2 regions of the Pseudarthrobacter sp. 05T312 genome follow, and region 1 is predicted to be linked to the other one. Evidence: riboswitches for the same ligand, from Rfam matches in the RefSeq annotation. Region 1 holds a riboswitch; the other holds the start of a gene.
The links. A riboswitch is a leader RNA that binds a small molecule or an ion and turns the genes downstream of it on or off. The one in region 1 is predicted to bind S-adenosylmethionine.
Positions count from the first base shown of each region.

Region 2: linked by a shared signal. The riboswitch ahead of AC1DIP_RS03970 (aminotransferase class V-fold PLP-dependent enzyme) and the one ahead of AC1DIP_RS05600 (DUF1737 domain-containing protein) in region 1 are both predicted to bind S-adenosylmethionine.

Region 1 covers NZ_JBFTLY010000002.1:317,429-321,854, reverse strand. Annotated here, with positions in the region: gene AC1DIP_RS05610 (O-succinylhomoserine sulfhydrylase) at 1-1,026, opposite strand, end outside; gene AC1DIP_RS05605 (rhodanese-like domain-containing protein) at 1,027-1,437, opposite strand; gene AC1DIP_RS05600 (DUF1737 domain-containing protein) at 1,434-1,709, opposite strand; SAM riboswitch class IV at 1,723-1,838, opposite strand; gene opgC (OpgC domain-containing protein) at 2,005-4,426, shown strand, end outside.
Region 2 covers NZ_JBFTLY010000001.1:803,879-808,304, reverse strand. Annotated here, with positions in the region: gene aroA (3-phosphoshikimate 1-carboxyvinyltransferase) at 1-461, shown strand, start outside; gene rsgA (ribosome small subunit-dependent GTPase A) at 445-1,560, shown strand; gene hisN (histidinol-phosphatase) at 1,605-2,417, shown strand; SAM riboswitch class IV at 2,570-2,683, shown strand; gene AC1DIP_RS03970 (aminotransferase class V-fold PLP-dependent enzyme) at 2,720-4,138, shown strand; gene AC1DIP_RS03965 (class I SAM-dependent methyltransferase) at 4,224-4,426, shown strand, end outside.

The DNA.
Region 1 (4,426 bases):
AATATCGATGATCCGCAGCCCGTCCAGGAGGGCGAATGCCGCTTCCTTGCCCGAGCGCCCGCCGGTCGGGGCCAGTTCGAAGGTCAGGACCGTTCCGCCGGCACTCATCTGCTTCGCGGCCAGCCCGTACTGCGGGTGCGACTTCAGGAGCGGATACTTCACCCAGCCCACCGCCGGTTGTTCCTCCAGCCACTCGGCGAGGCGCAGCGCGGTGGCGGACGAGTGGTTGACGCGCAGGCCCATGGTCTCCAGGCCCTTGGTCAGGACCCAGGCGTTGAAAGCGGAAAGCGCGGGGCCGGTGTGCCGCATCAGCTGCTTCACCGGTCCGTCGATGAATTCCTTGGTGCCCAGGATGGCGCCGCCCATCACCCGGCCCTGCCCGTCGATGTGCTTGGTACCCGAGTAGACGATGACGTCGGCACCGAGGTCACCGCAGCGCTGCAGCAGGGGAGTGGCAAAGACGTTGTCCGCCACCACGGTGGCACCGGCCGCATGGGCCAGCTCACTGACGGCGGCGATGTCCACGATCTCCTGCATGGGGTTCGACGGCGACTCGAAGAACACGGCAGTGGTGGGCTTGGACAGGGCTTCGCGCCACTGGTCCAGGTCCGGGCCGTCCACAAAGACCGTCTCCACACCCCAACGGGGCAGGATCTCGTTCAGGACCACGAAGCACGAACCGAACAGTGACCGGGCGGCCACTACGCGGTCGCCGGCAGCCAGCAGGGCACCCAGCGCGGTGAACACGGCGGACATGCCCGACGCCGTCGCAAAGCAGGCTTCGGTGCCTTCCAGCAGCCTGAGCCGCTCCTGGAAGGTGGCCACGGACGGGTTGCCGTAGCGGGAGTAGACAAAGCGCTCGTCCTCACCCGTGAAGGCGCGTTCGGCTGCCGCAGCGGATTCGTAGACGAACCCGGAGTTCAGGAAGATGGCCTCGGACGTTTCCTGGAAGTTGGAGCGGTCCAGTCCTCCGCGGACTGCCTGGGTGTCGGGGTTCCAGCCGGGGGCGTCTGGGTTGAAGGTCACTTAGTTCTTTCCGAGGTTGGTGGGGAGGCCGCGGTTCTTCCAGCCGTTGACGGTGCGTTCGCCGTAGCGGTCCGGCTCGCCTTCGAAGCCCTCCAGCACGTTGTACGCGGTGAAGCCGGCCTGGGTGGCGGCCGAGGCAGCCGCGATGGACCGCTGGCCGGAGCGGCACAGGAAGAGCAGTTCCGCCTGGGGATCCTCCGGCGCCTGCGCCTGGAGGTCCTTGACGAAGTCGGGATTGGGGATGCCGCCGGGGAAGGTCCACTGGATGAACAGCGGATCGTTGTCAGTGGCCTTGGTGTCCGGGATGCCGATGTGGGCCCATTCGCCCTCGGTGCGGACGTCAACCAGGATGGCGCCCTCCTCCAGCTTGGCCCACGCTTCCTGCGGCGTCAGGTCTCCTGCGTAGCTCATGCGTGGCCCTCGCCGTCGAAGTCGCCCTCAAGGTCGGCGTCGAGCCGGTCCACCGCGGTGGCGACGGCGGCATCGGCTGAGGCGATCGCGGCCGGAAGGACGATTGCCTGCGCCACGATGACGCTGGTGCCGTTGAAGGTCGCCGCCGGGCTGCCGTGCAGGACGTAGCCGTCGGCGAGTGCGGCGGAGATCCGCTCGCAGAATTCACGGGTGTCCGCGCCGGTAATCAGGCGGTAGGACAGTCTTTCGTCAGGGGCGGGTGCGTCGGACACGACGGATCTCCTTCTTTCACGCTTGCAGCTCGAATCGGTCGATATGCCGAGTATTCACCTGAGGCACCCCGCCGCGAAAGGGAGGGTTGCCGACCGGCAAGTCAGGGCTTGGCGCCGGTACTCATTACTCCCCAAAAACGTAACACCTGCCGCGCCCAGCCGCATCGCCGCCGTCGTCATGTTCCGTCATTGAGCTGCCCGCCACGCGGCGCTGGGACTGCCGCGGACCGATAAAGTTCTTACGGGGGGCGCCGCCCCGTATCCAGAGCAATGAGTACCGGGGGTCCTTGTCAGCATGCGGGCACACGTATCGCAACACCACGCCGCCATCCGGCGTCACCGTCCGCGTTCCGCCGCGGCCTTCCTGGCCGCCGTTTTCATCGCCCTCCTGGCAGTGGTGGCCCCGGCGTCCCCGGCGCAGGCGGCCGGACCGACACCGGACAAGGGCAAACCCTGGCTGGGGGCGGTCCTCGAATGGGGTGAGGACACGGCCGCGGGCTTCAGCGACCGGCTGGGCGCAAGCCCGGCGCTCTTCGGCCACGACATCACCATTCCGTACCGCGAATCCGAGCGGAATGACATCGAGGGCTTCCTGCAGCAGACCGCAGCCAAGGGCGCCCACGCCATGCTCACGGTCAAGCCGTCGGTGCCGCTGGACCAGCTCGGCACCGCGGAGGCGGAAGCGTTCGCAGCGCAGGTGCATGACCTGACCTCGGGATTCAAGGGCCAACTCCTGGTCCGCTTCGCCCCCGACATGAATGCCAGCTGGGTGGCCTGGGGCCAGCAGCCGGCCACGTACCGGCAGGCCTTCCAGGCCGTGGCGGCAGCCTTCAAGAAGGACGACGGCGGCCGGGCCACCATGGTGTGGGCGCCGTACCTGGGGAAGGACTACCCCTTCGACCGGAACCGGAATGCGCCGCAGCCGGGAAGCGACGGCTTTGCCCTCCTGGACACGAACGGGGACGGAACCTGGAACGGAAGCGACAGCGCCTACGCTCCCTACTACCCGGGCGACGACGCCGTGGACTGGGTCGGGCTGGCGGCCTACCATGACGACACTGCCGGAGCGGCGGCCGTCAACTCCCTCCCGCATGCGGGCGAACTTGAAGACATGCTGACGGCCTCCGGCAGCGAAAACTTCTACGGCACCTACGCCGAAGGACACAAAAAGCCCTTCCTGCTCCAGACCTCAGCGTTCTACAGCCCGGCGTCCGGCGGGGCGCCCGAGCGGGACATCAAGACGGGGTGGTGGGACCAGGTAGTGTCAACTGCCACCTCTCCCGCTTTCGCCGGGACGGCCGCCGTGGTGTGGGACGAACGGACCAGCACGCGGGACACCGGCGTTGCAAGCATCAGCTGGCTGCTCACGGGAAGCCCGGACATCGCCAAGGCCGCCCTGGACCGGCTGAAGGCATCGCCCATTGTCACCGGCCCGGTCACGGACGTGGCATCCGCAGGCACGTACGTCCGCGCCAACACACTTACGGGGGCGGCCGCGTGGACTCTCGCTGCCGCCATGGTCATCCTCCTGGTGGCCCTGTGGCAGGTCCCGCGCCGGATCACCGCCGCCACGTCCTGGAGCTACCAGGATCCTTCCGCCAGGGATTCCCGGGTAGACCTGCTGCGCGGAATGGCCATTGTCTTCGTGGTGGTCAACCACCTGGGCTTGGCCTCGCTGTTCCAGCTGCTCACCCAGGAGGCGGTGGGTTTCGTGTCAGGCGCTGAGTTGTTTGTCCTGTTCTCCGGCCTGGTGGTGGGAATGGTGTACGGGCCCAAGGCCAAGGAGGATTTCGGCCGGGTGGTGGACCTGACGTCCCGCCGGGCCGGGAAGCTCTATGTCACTGCCCTGGCGGTGCTGGTCGGCGTCTTCCTGCTGTCCCTGCTCCCGTTCTTCCACACCGAGGCCCTGACCACGTTCGTGGACCAGGGAACCGGCGGCGCCGGACACAGCGGCGCGGGACGGACCTACGACCTCTACGCGGGCATGTCCTCGCTGTTCCAGTTCCCCGTGCCGCCCCAGGTGCTTCCGGCCATCGTGCTGCTGCAGTTCGGGCCCTGGCAGTTCAACGTCATGGGCCTTTACGTGGTGCTGCTGCTGGTCAGCCCCCTGATCCTCGCCGCCCTCAACCGCGGTAAGGCCATCTGGGTGTTGCTGGCGTCCTTCGCCGTGTATGCGGCCGGGGCGGTGACCAGGTTCCGGCTCCTGCCGTCGCAGTTCGAGGACTCGTTCCCCCTGCTGGTGTGGCAGGTGCTTTTCGTCCTCGGCCTGGTTGTCGGCTACCACCGCCGCAGCATCGTCGCGTGGCTCGCGGCGCACACCTGGGTGGTGGCCGCCTGCACCGCGGCGGCATTCGCACTGGCCTTCCTGTCCTGGGGCAACCCGTACCTGGCCAACAACTACGACGTCCGGCTGGCGCTCATGCCGGATGCCACCTACCGGGCCATGTATGACTCGCTGTTCGGCCGGACCTACCTGGCGCCCGGCCGCCTGCTCAACGTCCTGGTCCTGGTGGTAGCGGCCTACGCCTTCCTCAGCGCCTACTGGAAACCCGTACAGCGGGCCCTGGGCTGGTTCCTGATCCCGCTGGGCCGCGCCACGCTCTACGTGTTCATCATGCACGTGCTGCTGATCGCCGTCGTAGCCAACATCCCGGCGCTGCAGCAGCAGAGCATCTTCCTCAACACCGCTGCCTACGCCGTGGTGCTGGGCCTCCTGT
Region 2 (4,426 bases), on a different contig from region 1:
TTGAGGACGGAATCCTGACCGTCACCGGCGGCCCCGAAATCAAGGGCGGCGACTTTGCCGACACCAGCGAGTTGGCTCCTACGGTCGCGGCACTCTGCGCCCTTGCCACGGGGCCTTCCCGGCTCAGCGGGATCGCCCACCTTCGCGGGCATGAGACTGACCGGCTCGCGGCCCTGGTCGCGGAAATCAACCGGCTCGGCGGCGACGCCGAGGAAACCAGCGACGGCCTGGTCATCCGGCCCGCGCCGCTGCACGCCGGCGTCGTCCACAGCTACGCCGACCACCGCATGGCCACCGCCGGGGCAATCCTGGGTCTCTCGGTAAGCGGCGTCCAGGTGGAGGACATCGCCACTACCGCCAAGACCATGCCCGACTTCCCGCAGCTGTGGGCCGGCATGCTGGCCCAGTCCGCTCCCGGGGCACCGCGGCCGGAAGGGCGTGGCAGTGGCGCGGAGCACTGACTCCTGGGACGAATCCGACGTCCGGATCCGCCCCAGCAAGAAAGGTTCCCGCCCGCGCACCAAGGACCGGCCCAGCCACGACGACGCCGAGACCGGGCGGATCATTACGGTTGACCGTGGCCGGTACACGGCAGTGGTGGGCGAGGACTCGGACAACGAGCGCATCGTCATCGCAGCGCGTGCCCGCGAACTCCGCCGGTCACCGGTTGTCGCCGGTGACTTCGTCTCGCTTGTGGGCGACGTGTCCGGCGCGCCGGACACGCTTGCCCGCCTGGTGAAAATCCAGGACCGCCACACCCTCCTGCGCCGTAGCGCCGACGACACCGACCCCATCGAGCGGGCCGTGGTGGCCAACGCAGACCAGCTGGTAATCGTGGTGGCGGCCGCCAACCCGGAGCCCCGCACCGGGTTCATCGACCGCGCCCTCGTGGCAGCCTACGACGCCGGGATCGAACCGATCCTGCTGGTCACCAAGGCCGACGTCAAGGACCCGGCCGGGTTGCTGTCCAATTACACGCACTTGGAATTTCCGGTAATCATCAGCCGGACAGCGGACGCGCAGGCGTCCGGAATCGATGCACGGTCCGACGACGGCCTCTCCGCCCGGCTGGACAGCGCCGCGGTGGCAGCCCTTCGCGCCCACCTCGACGGCAAGGTCACCGTGATGCTCGGGCACTCCGGTGTGGGAAAGTCCACCATGGTGAACGCCCTGACCGGCGCCGAGCGGGCGACGGGCGGAGTGAATGCGGTCACGGGGCGTGGCCGCCACACGTCGTCGTCAGCCCTGGCCCTGCGCCTGGCTGACGCGCCGGCCGGCAGCTGGATCATCGACACCCCCGGTATCCGATCCTTCGGACTGGCGCACGTGGACCCGGACCGGATCCTGCGCTCATTCCCGGACCTCTCCCCCGGGATCGAAAACTGTGAACGCGGCTGCAAGCACACTGCAACGGCGGTGGACTGCGGGCTCGATGACTGGGTGGCGGGCGGCCACGCAGGTCCCACGGGCCCGGCACGCCTCGCATCGCTCCGGCGCCTGCTTGGGGCTGATCCGCGCATGGAAGCGCAGGAAACCAAGGAGCTTGGCAGCGTCAACTGACGCGTTCTCCCGGCAGATGCGTCCGCAGACGGTAGTTTGTAACCATGATCCAACCCGCTTCGAGCTACAACGATGACCTGCGCCTGGCCCATGTCCTGGCCGACTCCGTGGATGACCAGACCATGAGCCGCTTCAAGGCCCTTGACCTCCACGTTGAGACCAAGCCGGACCTGACGCCCGTCACCGACGCCGACAAGGCAGCCGAGGAAGCCATCCGGGGCCAGCTCTCCCGTTCCCGGCCCCGCGATGCCGTCCTCGGCGAGGAATTCGGCAGCACCGGGCACGGTTCGCGGCGCTGGATCATCGATCCCATCGACGGGACCAAGAATTTTGTCCGCGGGGTGCCGGTCTGGGCCACGCTGATCGCCCTGGTGGACGAAGGCGAACCCGTGGTGGGCGTGGTCAGCGCACCGGCCCTCGGCAAGCGCTGGTGGGCGGCAAAGGGCATGGGCGCGTACATGGGCAGGTCCCTGGCCGCTGCCACCCGCCTCCGCGTGTCCAACGTCTCGACCCTCTCCGACGCTTCCCTCTCCTACTCAAGCCTCAGCGGCTGGAAGGAACGCGGAAACCTCAACGAGTTCCTCGGGCTGACCGAGGACGTCTGGCGTACCCGGGCCTATGGCGACTTCTGGTCCTACTGCATGGTGGCAGAGGGCTCCGTGGACATCGCCTGCGAACCGGAGCTCAACCTCTACGACATGGCTGCGCTGGTGCCGATCGTGGTTGAGGCGGGCGGCCGGTTCACCTCCCTGGAAGGCGAAGACGGACCGTTCGGAGGGAACGCACTGGCCACCAACTCGATCCTGCACTCCGAGGTGCTGCACCGCCTCAACCCGTATCTGGACGATCTGCTGTAACTGCCACGGTTCTGCCCCTTAGGCGAATATTGCGACGCCGGACACCTCCAGACGGGGGTGTCCGGCGTCGTTTATTCGATATTGCGTAACAAAGCCCTTAACAATTGCCGCGGCTTCAATCCTGGCCGCCCCATGTCCTACGCTTTTATGCAGGTCACGAGTGCCAGCGCAAAACCCCGGTTTGCTGGCCGGCAACCCTCCATTCGCGGCGGGGTGCCCCGGGTGACGACCAGGCCGGTCCGGAGTGGATGCGGCAAGCGCGGATTCCCTATGCCGGAGTCCTGTATCCAAGTGAGGTCTCTGTGACAACTGCCACCGTCTCCCCCCAGCCCGCCATTGCCGGATCCGGCACTCCCGGCGATCGCCACGCCGCTGCCCGCCGTCCCCTCGCTGCCGTCACAGGCGCCGAAATCCAGGCACCGCTGATTTCCGGGGGCCACATCCGGTACGCGAACCTTGACTACGGCGCATCGGCTCCGGCGCTCTCCGTGGTCTCCGCCTACCTGAACGAGATCCTGCCCTACTACGCCAGTGTCCACCGCGGTGCCGGCTACGCGTCCCAAATCAGCACGTCCGTTTACGAGAACGCCCGCAGCATTGTCCGGGACTTCGTGGGCGGCCGGCAGGATGATTCGGTCATTTTCACCCGCAACACCACCGACTCACTGAACCTCCTGGCCGGCTGCCTGCCTGCCACCGGCGGCCGGCATGACGGCGAAGTCCTCTACCTGGACATCGAACACCATGCCAACCTCCTGCCATGGCAGGGCGTTCCGCACCGCAGCATCGTTGCCGCCGACACCATCACCGGCACCCTTGACGCCGTCCGGACCGAACTGGAGCAGGGCGGCGTCAGCCTGCTGGCCGTTACCGGCGCCTCCAACGTCACCGGCGAGATTCTTCCCATCCGCGCCCTGGCCGCGCTGGCCCACCAGCACGGCGCGCGGATCGTGGTGGACGCGGCCCAGCTCGCGCCGCACCGCCGGGTGGACATCAGCGCGGACGACGTCGACTACCTCGCCTTTTCCGGCCACAAGCTGTACGCGCCGTTCGGCGCGGGTGTCCTGGTGGGCCGTCCCGACTGGCTGGACAGCGGCGTCCCCCACCTCGCCGGCGGCGGCGCCGTCAAGGAAGCACGGCTCGACGGCGTCAGCTGGGCCACTGGCCCGGCCCGCCACGAGGGGGGCTCGCCGAACGTCCTCGGCGCCGCCACCCTGGCCCGCGCCACCCAGGTCATCGCCGAACTCGACCAGGACCGGTGGCACGCCCACGAATCCGCCATCCGTTCCTTCCTGGTGGAGGGCCTGCAGGACATCGACGGCGTCACCGTCCACCAGATCTTCAAGGACACCAACCCGGAAACGGACACCATCGGCGTGGTCAACTTCTCGGTGGAGGGCTACGACGCAGGACTGGTGGCCGCTTACCTTTCCGCAGAGCACGGGGTGGGCCTGCGCGACGGACGCTTCTGCGCCCATCCCCTGCTGAAGCGCCTGGGCCTGCCTTCCGGCTCCCTCCGGGCGAGTTTCGGCGTGGGCTCGCGGCTGGAGGATGCCGAACGCCTCCTTGCCGGTATCCGGGCTTTGCGCAGCAAGGGACTGGGATGGGACTACGTGGTGGATGCTGGCCGCTGGGTGCCCGCCAACGACTTCCGCACCTACCCGCACTGGGCACCCAATACCCCCGGGACGGCCGGCGCAGCCCCCTGCCTCGACGACTAGGCCGCGGGGCAGCGACTGCCTGCTGATGCCGGTCATGCGGTAAATTCGAAGGACATCCGCAGGCAGCACCAGAAGGAGGCCACGCGTGGTTCGGGGTGGCCCCAGGCTTGATCACGGCCGGCGCACGGAGCTCGGGCAGAGCTTCCAGGACGGCGGCCGCCACTACCAGCGCGTCCGGCCCGGCTATCCGGCCGAATCCGCGCGGTGGCTGGTACCGGCCGGAGCCCATGACGCCCTGGACGTCGGCGCAGGTACCGGAAAGTTCACCGCGCTGCTGCTGGCCATGGG